One region of the Paenibacillus sp. FSL H8-0048 genome, then DNA from elsewhere that is predicted to be linked to it. Evidence: riboswitches for the same ligand, from Rfam matches in the RefSeq annotation. Region 1 holds a riboswitch; each other region holds the start of a gene.
What was found. Region 1 has a riboswitch for cyclic di-GMP ahead of NSU18_RS21415 (flagellar assembly protein A). Riboswitches for the same ligand answer to the same signal wherever they lie in the genome.

Region 1 (4,200 bases):
GTGTTGTAGATTTCCCGCAGCCGCTTGGTCCAAGAATTGAAATGAACTCATTGCGGTATACGTCAAGGCTGACCTGATTAAGCACAGGCACGTTGCCGAAGGACAGAGAGCAATTGCGCAGGGAGAGCATCGTTTCCCGGGTACCGGGATGCTGCACGGCGGCAGCCTCCAGCTGTTCTTTGATCGCTGTTGTCATTATCAGGCCCCTCCTTATTTCAAAAACTCGTTGGTGAACAGTCCGCCTATGTCCTGTTCATTTTTCACAAAGCCCAGCTCGACCAGATTCTTCTGCAGTGTCTCCCAAGATGCCTCGTCCATCGAGCCCAGCGGGAGCTTCTCCGGATCAAGCAGCGGAATGCTGGCCTTCATCATATTGACCTCATGCTTCAAATCCAGCTTCTCGCCATACTTAAGACCGAATTCTGCCGCCTCCTCCGGATGCTTGACCGCATAATCCCAGCCCTGCATAGAGGCCTGCACGAAGCTTGCGACCATCTCCGGGTCCTTCTTAATAACAGACTCCGTGGTGAACAAGGTATCGGCATAGAAATTGATGCCATAGTCGTTTGGATCGATAATATTCACTTCCTTGCCCTGCTCCTCTACAGCCAGCACTTCATTAATGACATATCCGGGCCAAGCCTTGACCTGACCGGTTAACAGCGGACTCAGATCATATTTGACCGGCATCTCTTCGATTTGCGAAGGGTCAATGCCTGCGCTTTTCTCCATGGCACGGAAGGTCAGCTCTTCGTTGCCGCCCAGCTTGATGCCCACCTTTTGCCCGGTAAGATCCTCCATTGTCTTGATCCCCGACTCTTTGAGTGCGAACATGACGAACGGGGTTTTGCGGTAGATTGCGGACAACGCTTTGACCGGGACGCCCTTTTCTCTGGCAATGACGACCTGGTCGGCACCGGTAACCCCGAACTCCTCACTGCCGGAAGCTACCATCTGCACAGCCGGGAAATCCGAGCCCCCCGGGCGGATCTCAACATCCAGCCCCGCTTCTTTATAGAAGCCTTTTTCCACTGCGGTATAAAAGCCGGCAAACTGCGCCTGGTGAATCCATTTCAGCCGGAGCACCACCTTTTTCAGCTCGCCCGAGCCTTCCGCTCCTTGTCCTTCGGCCTTCCCGGCTTCCGTATGGTTACCGCAGGCGGTCAGGAGCAGCATTAGCGAGGTTAACAGCATCAGCGCCTTCGTTCTGGACTTGTTCCACATGGTAATTCCCCCGTTTATGAATGATTTAGTATTGCTCCAGCGCCTTCAGCACCGCTTGTGAATCACTTACACTGCCGAACACCCCGCCCTGCATTTGAACCATACTCAGTGCCGCCAGGTGATTCGCTTCATCCGTCGCTCCTGTACAATCTGCAAGAATCAGACACTCGTACCCCCGGTCATTGGCCTCCCGCATCGTGGTGTGTACACAGACATCCGTAGTAATTCCAGTCAGAATCAGATGGGTAATTCCTTTATTCTTCAAGATCAGGTCCAGGTCCGTTGCATAAAAGCTGCCTTTGCCCGGCTTGTCTATAATGTACTCTCCGGCAATAGGCGCCAGCTCCTCGATGATCTGCCAGCCGCGTTCCCCCCGTACGAGGATTCGTCCCGCCGGTCCATCGGAGCCGATCTCAGCCCCGATCTGGCGGCTTCGCCACCGCTTGTTCGCCGGCAGATCCGACAGATCCGGCTTATGCCCCTCGCGGGTATGAATCACGGTGAACCCTTCGATGTCCCGGATACGGGCCAGCAGGCGCTGAATGGGCTGAATCGCCCGCGCTGTTAATGAGAGGTCATAGCCCATTCTCTCGACGTAACCGCCCTTGCCGCAAAAATCCGTCTGCATGTCGATAATCATCAGCGCTGTCTTCGCCGGGTCCAACGCCCCGTCATAAGGCCAGATGTAAGGTGTTGCTGCAATTTGCATGGTTTATGCTCCTCTCCTGATGCCGTCATCTCTATTAACGTTATATTTGTTAACATTAATTCGCGTTTCCTTGGTATGAGTTAGATTATATTACAATGAATTTGGGATGTCTTCGGTTTTATTACGAAATAATGCATTGAATGTTTGTGTTAATTCACATAACTAACACATACATAACATATTCACTCGCAATACTGCTTATTAAAAAGGAACACTCCGGGTTTTGCTAAGCCCAGGATGTCCCAACCGTTGAATACCCACAATCCCTCTCCTATTCCCCTTCCATAAGCTGTAAGCGCTGGGAAACCAGTTTTTTTGTCGAAATAGAGCTGCATATTTCGAGTTTTTTGATAAATAGGCATAATATAGTTGAAAAATAGCTCTTTAAGTACTAGAATTAAGCTTGTTTGCAGAAGTTAATGACGCATAAGAACTATTTATGATTCTTTTTGTCGATTGCAGTCGATCACAATTCATCGCCTCTACAGGATGTATATCATTGATCTATTTCTAAAGGCAAACTCCCCGAAAGGGCAGGACGCAAAGCTATGGGCCTAAGAACGCCGGAATCCGCGTTTACGGTTGCCAGGCTGCCAATAGAGACCACTTAAGCCAGCTGTTCAGGAGGAAGATAAGACTTCCGGGCTTGATGATGTTCTTTTTCTGTACGAATTGCCATTGATCATACGAAAAAGTGAGGTTACAACCATGCCGCAGCAGGATATCGAACCAAGCCGATATGAATTCGTAGAGTCCCTGATGCTTGAACGTAAAGGTCTCCTGGATTCATTCTCTGTGGAGGGCCGAGCTTCTGACGGGACAACTGGAGATAAGAATGGAATTATCCTCGTGCAGGACAACCAGATATTCATTACTCCCCCGCTCCCCGGAGGCGCTCCCGCCCGTATTTCTGCGATCCACCCTGTTGTCCTGAAGATCAACTGGAAGACCGTTACAGAGCCAACTGAGGTGACCAAGGCAGATTATATTACCTGGGAGATCTGCGAGAAGCCGCAGTATGAAATCACCGTATCGCCTGACAAGCTCAAGGTCCACTTCACTTTATATCGTGCAGAGAAGTACGCCTGGAATCTGGTCAACTGTCCCGCCGCCTTCGAGACGGTCGTCCGTGCCCAGCCCAACCCGGCGGTGCTGCTGTCCACGCTCACCATAGAACAGATTATTTCCTCACTGGACAACCGTTTCATTCTGCAGAGCCTGAACATTTCCGCCCTGTACGCGGAGCTTACGAATCCTACATATCTTCCCGTATGTATCGCTGAAGGAAGAGCCCCGCTGCCCGGCAAGGAGGCCCGGCTGGAATTCCAGCTGCCGGAGCATACACTGGAGGGGAACAGAATGCTTGGGGGGCAGGAAGCCCCCGCTCAGAAGCCCGCGGAACCCTTGGAGTATCTCCGTTTCCCGGGAGCCCCCTTCACCTATGCAGGTGAAGTCTTCGCCCGCAAGCTGCCGCCGGAGGAAGGCATTCCCGGCCTCGGCACAGACGGAAGGGTCCTGCCCCCTCCCCCGCCGCAGGATATCTACTTCGCTGCCGGTAATCACGCCAAGCTCCTTCCCTGCGGTAATATCGTAGCCAACCGCACAGGCAGACCCCGCATCTGCGGAGGAAGCGGCAGCGTCCGGATCTGCGACTTCCCTCCGGTCTGTCTGCTGACCAGAGAGATGACTGAGCCTGCGGGCGACGTTATGTTCGCAGGCGACATTATTGTACCGGGAGATCTGGAAGGATCTGTACGGATCGAAGCCCTGGGAAATGTGTACGTCTATGGCGATATCCGCCAATCTACGATTATAGCGACCGGCAGTATTTATGTTAGCGGCCAGGTCACCGGCAGCGGCCTGTACGCCGGATATGCCGGGGTACAGCAGCATCGTCTGCACAGCCTCGCAGGACTGCTGCGTATAGAAGTGGACGGACTGCGCGAGGCGGCACGCCAGCTTGCCAAGAACGTAGAGTCCCGGCAGCAGTCGGTGAATTACGGACTGGTGGTCATGCTGCTGCTGGAGGATAAATACAACCACCTCGATAGCCTGATCCGCGATCTTGAAGCTGCCCTGAGCCGTATGAACGGAGAGTTCGGCTCAGGCACAGACCCGCTCCGGCACATGCTTGAGGTGTTCACCCACCCGGGGCAATTCACCGGATATATTACGGATAGTGTCCTAAGCAGCTTCTCCAGGCTGCTCCTCAAGCTGGGCGAAGAGATTGAACTGCTCCAGGAGGAGCATGCAGTGATTAATCTTGC
Region 2 (4,200 bases), 930 kb from region 1:
CTGCCGTTGGCGTCGGTGTTGGCTCTGCCGTTGGTGTCGGTGTCGGTACTGCCGTTGGTGTCGGTGTTGACACTGCTGTCGGCGTTGGTGTCGGTCCTGCCGTTGGCGTCGGTGTTGGCACTGCCGTTGGCGTTGGTGTCGGCTCTGCTGTCGGCGTCGGTGTTGGTACTGCTGTCGGCGTCGGTGTTGGTACTGCCGTTGGCGTTGGTGTCGGTACTGCTGTCGGCGTCGGTGTTGGCACTGCCGTTGGCGTCGGTGTTGGCACTGCCGTTGGCGTCGGTGTCGGTACTGCTGTTGGCGTCGGTGTTGGCACTGCCGTTGGCGTCGGTGTTGGCACTGCCGTTGGCGTTGGCGTCGGCTTCACTGTCGGCGTTGGTGTCGGCTTCACTGTTGGCGTTGGTGTCGGCTTCACGGTCGGCGTTGGCGTCGGCTTCACTGTCGGCGTTGGCGTCGGCTTCACTGTCGGCGTTGGCGTCGGCTTCACTGTCGGTGTTGGCGTCGGCTTCACGGTCGGCGTTGGCGTCGGCTTCACAGTCGGCGTTGGTGTCGGCTTCACAGTCGGCGTTGGCGTCGGCTTCACTGTTGGTGTTGGCGTCGGCTTCACAGTCGGCGTTGGTGTCGGCTTCACAGTCGGCGTTGGCGTCGGCTTCACAGTCGGCGTTGGCGTCGGCTTCACGGTCGGCGTTGGCGTCGGCTTCACGGTTGGCTTTGGAGTTGGGGTGCACAGAGGTGTAGGTGAAGGTTTTATAGTCGGTGTAGGCTTCACAGTTGGAGTCGGTGTTGGTTTTACTGTAGGTGTTGGCGTTACCGTTGGTGTCACTGTGGGTGTTGGCGTTACCGTTGGTGTTGGTGTCACTGTTGGTGTTGGTGTTACCATCGGCGTTGGTTTCACTGTGGGTGTCGGCGTTACCGTTGGTGTTGGTTTCACTGTGGGTGTTGGCGTTACCGTCGGCGTTGGTGTCACTGTGGGTGTCGGCGTTACGGTCGGCGTCGGACTCGGCGGCGGCCCCTCTCCCTCGTACATTCCAAGGTGCATCTCAACACCGCCGCTAAAAGATTTTGCAATCAGGGTCCCGTACAGCTCTGCTCCCTTATAATGAATATCCGCTCTGGGTGCGAGAATCGTCCCGTAGAAGGACGTATACTCGATATTCACCTCAGAAGCCTCGTAAAAGTTGAACAATACTTGACTGGCCCTGCCATTATTCATTGCAAAACTTGGCACATTGACTGTAGACCCGCTAATATTAATAATCAACGTTGCGTTCGGGGCAATATTGAATTGGATGTAATTCGTTTTTGCCAGAGTAGCGGCATCCAGATGAACGACATTGAAGGCATCCGGTGCATTGATTGTAAGCTGCCCATAATGATTATCGCCAATCTCATTCGTGCCGGCTAAGGCTCCATACTCTGTGGATCGGGAGATCAGCATCTGCTGCTCGGCTGCAAAATCAATCGGGCTGGCATTTTTCTTCCCGCCTTTAATGCTGACACTAGGCTCATTGGCTGTAAAGCTATTCCCAAATACCACATTTCCATAGATCTCTCCGCTGCCCGAATGTACAAAATCCTTACCGGCCACAAGTACATCCGTCGGAGCAGCATCCCTGTATGCTCTGGCTACTCCGTAGCCTCCGGTGAGGGTAATGTTCCCTGCCGCTGCCAGGCGGCCTTCAATCTGATCATTGCCTTGCACAAAATCCCCGAAAATAAAAGCATTAAAATTCCCTGCAACTCCTAAAACCGGTGTTGGCGTATACGGCACCCCTGAAGCTGCTCTAACATCCGTCCCCCATGTAAAGGCACTGGATAAAGTCAATAGGCCCGCCATAATGATGGCGGCTGTTTTACGTACTCTTTTTTTCAATAGTCCACACCTCCTAGTTACTATTCTATGAATCTGTCACGCGACTATAACAACAAAAAGACCGCCACGAAGGGTTAGCTTCACGGCGGCCGGACGACCCTAGCCTCAACTTTAGAGACAGTAGATTCCTGACTTTGCGTCCCGTTCTTTCGATACGGTTTGCGTTTGTACATGATTTCGGTATGAAATTGAGATTCGCTTATGTAAATTCATGGTTGAGTCTATGACATTTGTTACTTTTGTACTAATTTTAGTTTATCCGCTCCCCCACCCTATTGTCAATCCATTCCCAGTATATTTTTTGAAATTATTTTCGCAATGATTTCTTATTGAACCCTTGTACCATAAGGCTTAACGGGCGAGTCTCTTGTTTATCTGCTGACGAAAAAAGTCGAGAAATCAGAGAATCGGCTGTAGCCGTTTATCTCTTCTCTCTACAATTGTATCAATTTATATTATTAAAATTTGATGCATTTGTCCTATTTCATCACCCTCAGCCCAGCTCCACTCATCATCTGCTCCTGTTCAAAGCAATTTTACCTATTTATAGGCATCTCAACTGAAAAAAAGTGCCGCCCATAAGGACGACACCTGCTAATAGAATTCATATATTTTGAATAAAAATGTCGCCTAGGCAGACCCGAACAGCTGAACCCAGCCAATCATCGATACCCAGAGCGGAACACTTAGAATAATCCCGAATACCAAACCACGGCGGAGACTTCCTTCATGACTCATTGCCATTCTCCTTTGAGCTGATTTATTTTTCAATCTTTATTATTTCAATTTTAATATATAATAATTCGTTTTATTTTATTGCGAAAAAAATCACATTATTTGAGTAATTTATTAAACCCATTGATTATTTTTTGAAAAATGAGTTACAATGCGAATATACGTTCTCTTCGAGGGGTTGAGAGAGATGCATAGAGCAGAGAGTCAGGATAACCTGCTGGTCAAATCCTATATTTTGCTGCCGCTTATACTATCCGCCTTTGAGCGCGATGCTTCTGCTATATCCTCAGAGCTGCGCACGCCCGCGCCTTATCTGGAGGTGATCCAGAGGGCCGTCCATGCCGCTTCTGCCGATCTGCGGGAGATTCGTGCCGGGATGCGCGCCCGTGGTCTGAAGGTCTATGAACAGCAGCGGCTGGAGGCGGGCGTTGAAGCCAGATTCGTCTGCAGAGGTTATCACGAGCGGATGCTGCTGCTGGATGATGTGATTGCCGCCCAGGCCACTCTGCATATGCGGAGATATCTGGGTATGGAGAAGACGGAGCAGGGCGGCGGTTCGAAGTAAGGTTAACAAAAGAAGCCTGCCGCAAGCGGCAGACTTCTGCATTAAATGATCACCCGGATGCGGTTACATTAACAACGTCCAATACCCGAGCGTGCCGCATATAACCACCACAGCTACCGGGTACAGGATTCTACGGCTTACCTGATCCCTGAACGCAAGAAACAAACAAAGCATACAAAGCCATGCAATTAGAAGGCTTCCCATCTATTATGCATACGCTCCTTCCCGGCATTCCTGCCCCTCTCCAGCGGTAGACCGCCTCAGAGCACAACTATCCTTATATACTTATATAGGAAGATTCCCCGCCGAATATCCCAATTATACCAGCTGACAGCCAATCCGGAGCATTATTTCTTCAACAATGCCGTCAGAAAATTCACATTTCCTCTTCCAGCACAGGATATTCCCAGAACCCCAGACGTCCCTTGGCAGGGATGGGATGTACCAGCGGAACAACCTCCTCCAGCTTCCAGGCATACCTTCCTTCGGCATAATTGCCGAATATATATTCATTGCCGTCCGGCCAGCCTTGCTGCGCCAGCTCCGGCGTCACCTCACAGCAATCCGCAATGCGGCTGACCGCAATGATCCTGCCGGTTGGCAGATTGTCCGCAGTGTAGCCATGACGGGCCAGCAACGACTGATACGGCTCCGTCCGGCAGATCGCCTTATTCACCTGCATCCCGGCATGAATGGCTAACTCTCCCCGGTAGGCAGTCCGCCAGGTCCGGGTTTCGATTTGTTTTTCTCCCAGCGCAATTAACGTGGCCCACGGCTGGCGAATGGTCAGGCATTTCATAATGTAGCTTGCCTCCTCTGGTGATAGAATAATAGTTAAGAAGGAAGACAGATAAAATATAGGTAACAAATTAGATCAAGAGTACGGGGTATTAAAAATGAAAATTATTCAATGAGGATACCACATATAAGCTAGGTGTCAAATATAATCATGTCCAGGTTAGAAGAATTGATATTGAACTGTTTGAAGATCAAGAAAAGGGGCTGTCCCAAAAGCCATGAAGTGGCTGCT
Region 3 (4,200 bases), 1.1 Mb from region 1:
CGGCGTGGACTACCAGGGTATCTAATCCTGTTTGCTCCCCACGCTTTCGCGCCTCAGCGTCAGTTACAGCCCAGAAAGTCGCCTTCGCCACTGGTGTTCCTCCACATATCTACGCATTTCACCGCTACACGTGGAATTCCACTTTCCTCTTCTGTACTCAAGTCACCCAGTTTCCAGTGCGACCTCAGGTTGAGCCCAAGGTTTAAACACCAGACTTAAATAACCGCCTGCGCGCGCTTTACGCCCAATAATTCCGGACAACGCTTGCCCCCTACGTATTACCGCGGCTGCTGGCACGTAGTTAGCCGGGGCTTTCTTCTCAGGTACCGTCACTCCGGCAGCAGTTACTCTACCGGACGTTCTTCCCTGGCAACAGAGCTTTACGATCCGAAAACCTTCATCACTCACGCGGCGTTGCTCCGTCAGGCTTGCGCCCATTGCGGAAGATTCCCTACTGCTGCCTCCCGTAGGAGTCTGGGCCGTGTCTCAGTCCCAGTGTGGCCGTTCACCCTCTCAGGTCGGCTACGCATCGTCGCCTTGGTGGGCCGTTACCCCACCAACTAGCTAATGCGCCGCAGGCCCATCCCCAAGCAGCAGATTGCTCCGCCTTTCATTCTCTCCTCAGGAGAAGAAAGAAATTATCCGGTATTAGCTACCGTTTCCGGTAGTTATCCCAGGCTTGAGGGCAGGTTGCCTACGTGTTACTCACCCGTCCGCCGCTAAGTTTGAAAGGAAGCAAGCTTCCTCTCAAACTCCGCTCGACTTGCATGTATTAGGCACGCCGCCAGCGTTCGTCCTGAGCCAGGATCAAACTCTCCAAATTGGTATTTAGAAAGAGCGATTGCTCATTTTGAAACATCTGACGAGAATTGTTACATTCTCTAATTTTGGATCTCACCGAAGTGATCTCCAGATACTCACTCGTTGTTCAGTTTTCAAAGATCAAGCTCGTTGTCAGCGACGATTACCGCGTCACCAGCAACTCTTATAATATATCACGTTCTTCCGAGCAATGCAAGCTTTATTTTCGAAATCACTTATTTAAGTAATCTCTCATTTCCTTTGCCGCTCCAACAACGCTTATTTATAATAACCTATCCTTCTATTAAAAAGCAACCTTTATATAAATAAAAATAACCCGCTTAATCATTAAGCGGGTTATTCTCAGGTAATGCTATAGTTCACAGCTATTTTTAGTAGAATTTCGCTGCAGTATATTTGCTTGCTGATTTGACCAGTTCTGTTGATGCTGTGTTCTTGCCCAGACCTGCATCAACTGTAGTATCAATCGTTACCCATTTGCCGTTCAGGAACACTTCGTTCCAGGCATGGTATGAAGTTACATAGCTTGTATTCCCCATAACCAATTTGGTTGGAATCCCTTCACTGCGGAGCATAGTAGCGAACAAGGATGCGTAATCGTAGCAGATCCCTTTGTTGGTAGCAAGCGTGTTATCGTTGTTCGGAATATAATCTGTGCTTACGCTGTTAGCCAGAGAGTAATCATATTTCACGTTAGTTACGATGTAATTGTAGATAGCCTTAACTTTGTCTGCATCTGTAGTCAGACCCTTTGTAAGCTGGGCTGCCTTTTGAACGGATTTATCGGAAGAACTCCACTTTACATTCTGTACGGAGCTCAAATATACGGCATTCACATTGCTCATGGAGAGAGATACAGTCTCGGAAGATAGCACTTTATATTTGTTGCCGGTAGTATTCTCAAGAACGGAAACCTTATAAGAGCCATTACCTTGTTGCAGCGGGAACGTCTCGTTCGGCTTGGAGGTGTATAAGTTGTAAGTATAGCTGTTATTGTCCTTGGTAATCATGAGCTTCATCTTCTTGTCCTTAGGAACGTCGTACGAAACCCCGATGACCCCTTGATCAAGTTGTCCAACATTTAACCAGCCTGAATCTGCATTAGCGGCTTGAGCAGTGCCTGTCTGCACGGAAGTGACGATCACAAAAAGTGTAATCAGCATTAAATAAAACTTTTTCATGGATAAAACTCCTTTCGGTAGCTGGCTGCCATTCTTACGGGAAGGCCCTTTAGCTTTGCGTCCCTACCTTTCGATAGGTTTGCCGTTATCGTATAAGCTTTATCTGTCCAATCTACTACCACATAATGACAGATTCTGAATTAAAACAAACAAAAAAAGCCTCTTCATTCGGTAGCTGGCTGCCATCCATGACGGGAAGGCCCTGTAGCTTTGCGTCCCTACCTTTCGATAGGTTTGCCGTTATCGTGTATTAGCTTTTGATAGTTCTATTTTACCATACCTCTATCTATTATCAAGACCCAAAATGCTAGATTCCACCACAAATATACTAAAATTTTATGTTTTTTTCGACCTTTATCGCCTTGTCTTGATAGATTCAGGTCAGCTTGGCATGAATTATAAGTCTGTGGGTCGGGTTGACAAGCGGATCACAGGTAATAAGAGTCAGAATCTTATCATCATCCTTTCCCTTCAGCACCGAAATATCGGTAGGCTCTACAATAGATACATCATATACAACATACTTGTATTCCTGGCCGCTTGTAATAACAGTAATGGTATCCCCTTTACCGACCTCATCCAGTCTGTTGAACAGCCGCCCTGCCGTTCTTGACCGGTGTGCCGCAATCGCTGCATTGCCTACCGCGCCAATCGGAGCCGTCACCTTCATATGCGCCGCAGCATGCTTCATATTGGTCTTGGTGGCGCCCTCCAGTACAGGAAGCTTCAGATCGATTTTGTCGATTTCAATAATGGCGGTGATCTTGCCTCCAACTTCAATCTCGGGCGCTGTAGTGGGTACCGGCTCTTCTGCACCAGACTCTTCCGCCAGCAGCTGGGTGACTTCCGCATAAGGCTTGCTCAGATCCTGGCTGGCAGGAGCGGTAGCCGAAGGAACGATTTCACTATAAGCCTGTTCGGCCTCTTCCAGCAGCTTCTGCTGCTGAGCGTCCTCGTACCATTCGCTTCCTTTGGGGTAGAGCATAATCAGGACCCCGGCAAGTATAATCAAATAGGATAACTTCCGCATGACAATCGCCTCCGCAATATAGAATAAGTGCTACCTCCTCAGAATACCGGGAAGATATGCTGTCTCTTTAGAATACCCATTTCCGGCTTCCAAAGAAATTAATGATCACTGTAATGAAGGTAACCAGCACCTTGGCCAGCAGTACCTGTATCCCCAGCCGGTCCGTCAGAAGATGAATCAGCAGCACCGAAATGCCCAGCACCAGCAGATTCAGGACAATAAATCTCACCAGCTGCATCCGGTCAAAGCCGCCATCCCCGCCTCTGTCTCTTCCCTTAAAGGTCACCTTCTTATTCCAGAAAAAGCTGTTGGCCGTCCCGGCACTGTAGGAAATAATCTGTGCAGGAGTGTTAAGCATCCCCAGGGAATGCAGCAGGGTAAATACCGCAAAATCTATGAATGTGTTAAGCAGGCCCACCGCATTAAATTTCAGAAACTGAATCATGCCTGCGCGCCAAGCCTTATCTTGCATAATCACTTTCCTTCCGGGTGTCTTCAGCCTCTGTATCCGGGTAGCCTCTGGTCTCGCGCACGATATAGAGCGGTCTATCCTTCGATTCGTCATAGATCCGTCCGATGTATTCGCCAATGACGCCCAGCAGCATCAGCACAATGCCGTTAAACAACAGGTTCACCCCGACGATGGACGCCCAGCCCGGCACGGTCCAGGAGGTGAAGACCTTCTGGAATAAGACCAGGAACAGGTAGATGAAGCTGGAAAAGGACAGGAAGAAGCCGACATAGGAGGCGATTTTGAGCGGCTTATGCGAGAAGGAGGTGATTCCGTCGAGCGCAAAGCGGATCATTTTTTTGAGCGGATATTTCGTCTCCCCGGCATAGCGTTCTTCCCGCACATATTCCACCATGGTCTGCCGGAAGCCGACCCAGCTCACCAGCCCCCGTACATAACGGTTCTTCTCCTTCAGACCGCGCAGCACATCGCAGACCTTGCGGTCGATCAGCCGGAAATCCCCTGTATCTGTGGGAATCTCCACACTGGTCATGCTGCTGAGCAGACGGTAAAAGATTTTGGCCGTCACCTTCTTGAAAAAGGTCTCTCCGTGGCGCTTCAGCCGCTTGGCATAGACTACCTCATAGCCTTCCTTCCACTTGGCGATCATCTGCAGGATAACCTCCGGCGGGTCCTGGAGATCTGCGTCAATCACC

Region 2: another riboswitch for cyclic di-GMP. It lies ahead of NSU18_RS17155 (choice-of-anchor A family protein); the one in region 1 lies ahead of NSU18_RS21415 (flagellar assembly protein A).
Region 3: another riboswitch for cyclic di-GMP. It lies ahead of NSU18_RS16315 (transglutaminase-like domain-containing protein); the one in region 1 lies ahead of NSU18_RS21415 (flagellar assembly protein A).

The regions. Positions count from the first base shown of each region.
Region 1 is NZ_JBBODF010000001.1:4,980,207-4,984,406, reverse strand. It holds gene NSU18_RS21430 (ABC transporter ATP-binding protein) at 1-196, opposite strand, end outside; gene NSU18_RS21425 (ABC transporter substrate-binding protein) at 211-1,224, opposite strand; gene biuH (biuret amidohydrolase) at 1,250-1,933, opposite strand; cyclic di-GMP riboswitch class I at 2,439-2,531, shown strand; gene NSU18_RS21415 (flagellar assembly protein A) at 2,612-4,200, shown strand, end outside.
Region 2 is NZ_JBBODF010000001.1:4,046,004-4,050,203, forward strand. It holds gene NSU18_RS17155 (choice-of-anchor A family protein) at 1-1,870, opposite strand, end outside; cyclic di-GMP riboswitch class I at 1,952-2,044, opposite strand; gene NSU18_RS17160 (hypothetical protein) at 2,793-3,170, shown strand; gene NSU18_RS17165 (ASCH domain-containing protein) at 3,547-3,969, opposite strand.
Region 3 is NZ_JBBODF010000001.1:3,852,852-3,857,051, forward strand. It holds rRNA gene NSU18_RS16310 (16S ribosomal RNA) at 1-823, opposite strand, end outside; gene NSU18_RS16315 (transglutaminase-like domain-containing protein) at 1,194-2,003, opposite strand; cyclic di-GMP riboswitch class I at 2,017-2,097, opposite strand; cyclic di-GMP riboswitch class I at 2,171-2,252, opposite strand; gene NSU18_RS16320 (class D sortase) at 2,380-3,033, opposite strand; gene NSU18_RS16325 (GtrA family protein) at 3,101-3,505, opposite strand; gene NSU18_RS16330 (glycosyltransferase family 2 protein) at 3,495-4,200, opposite strand, start outside.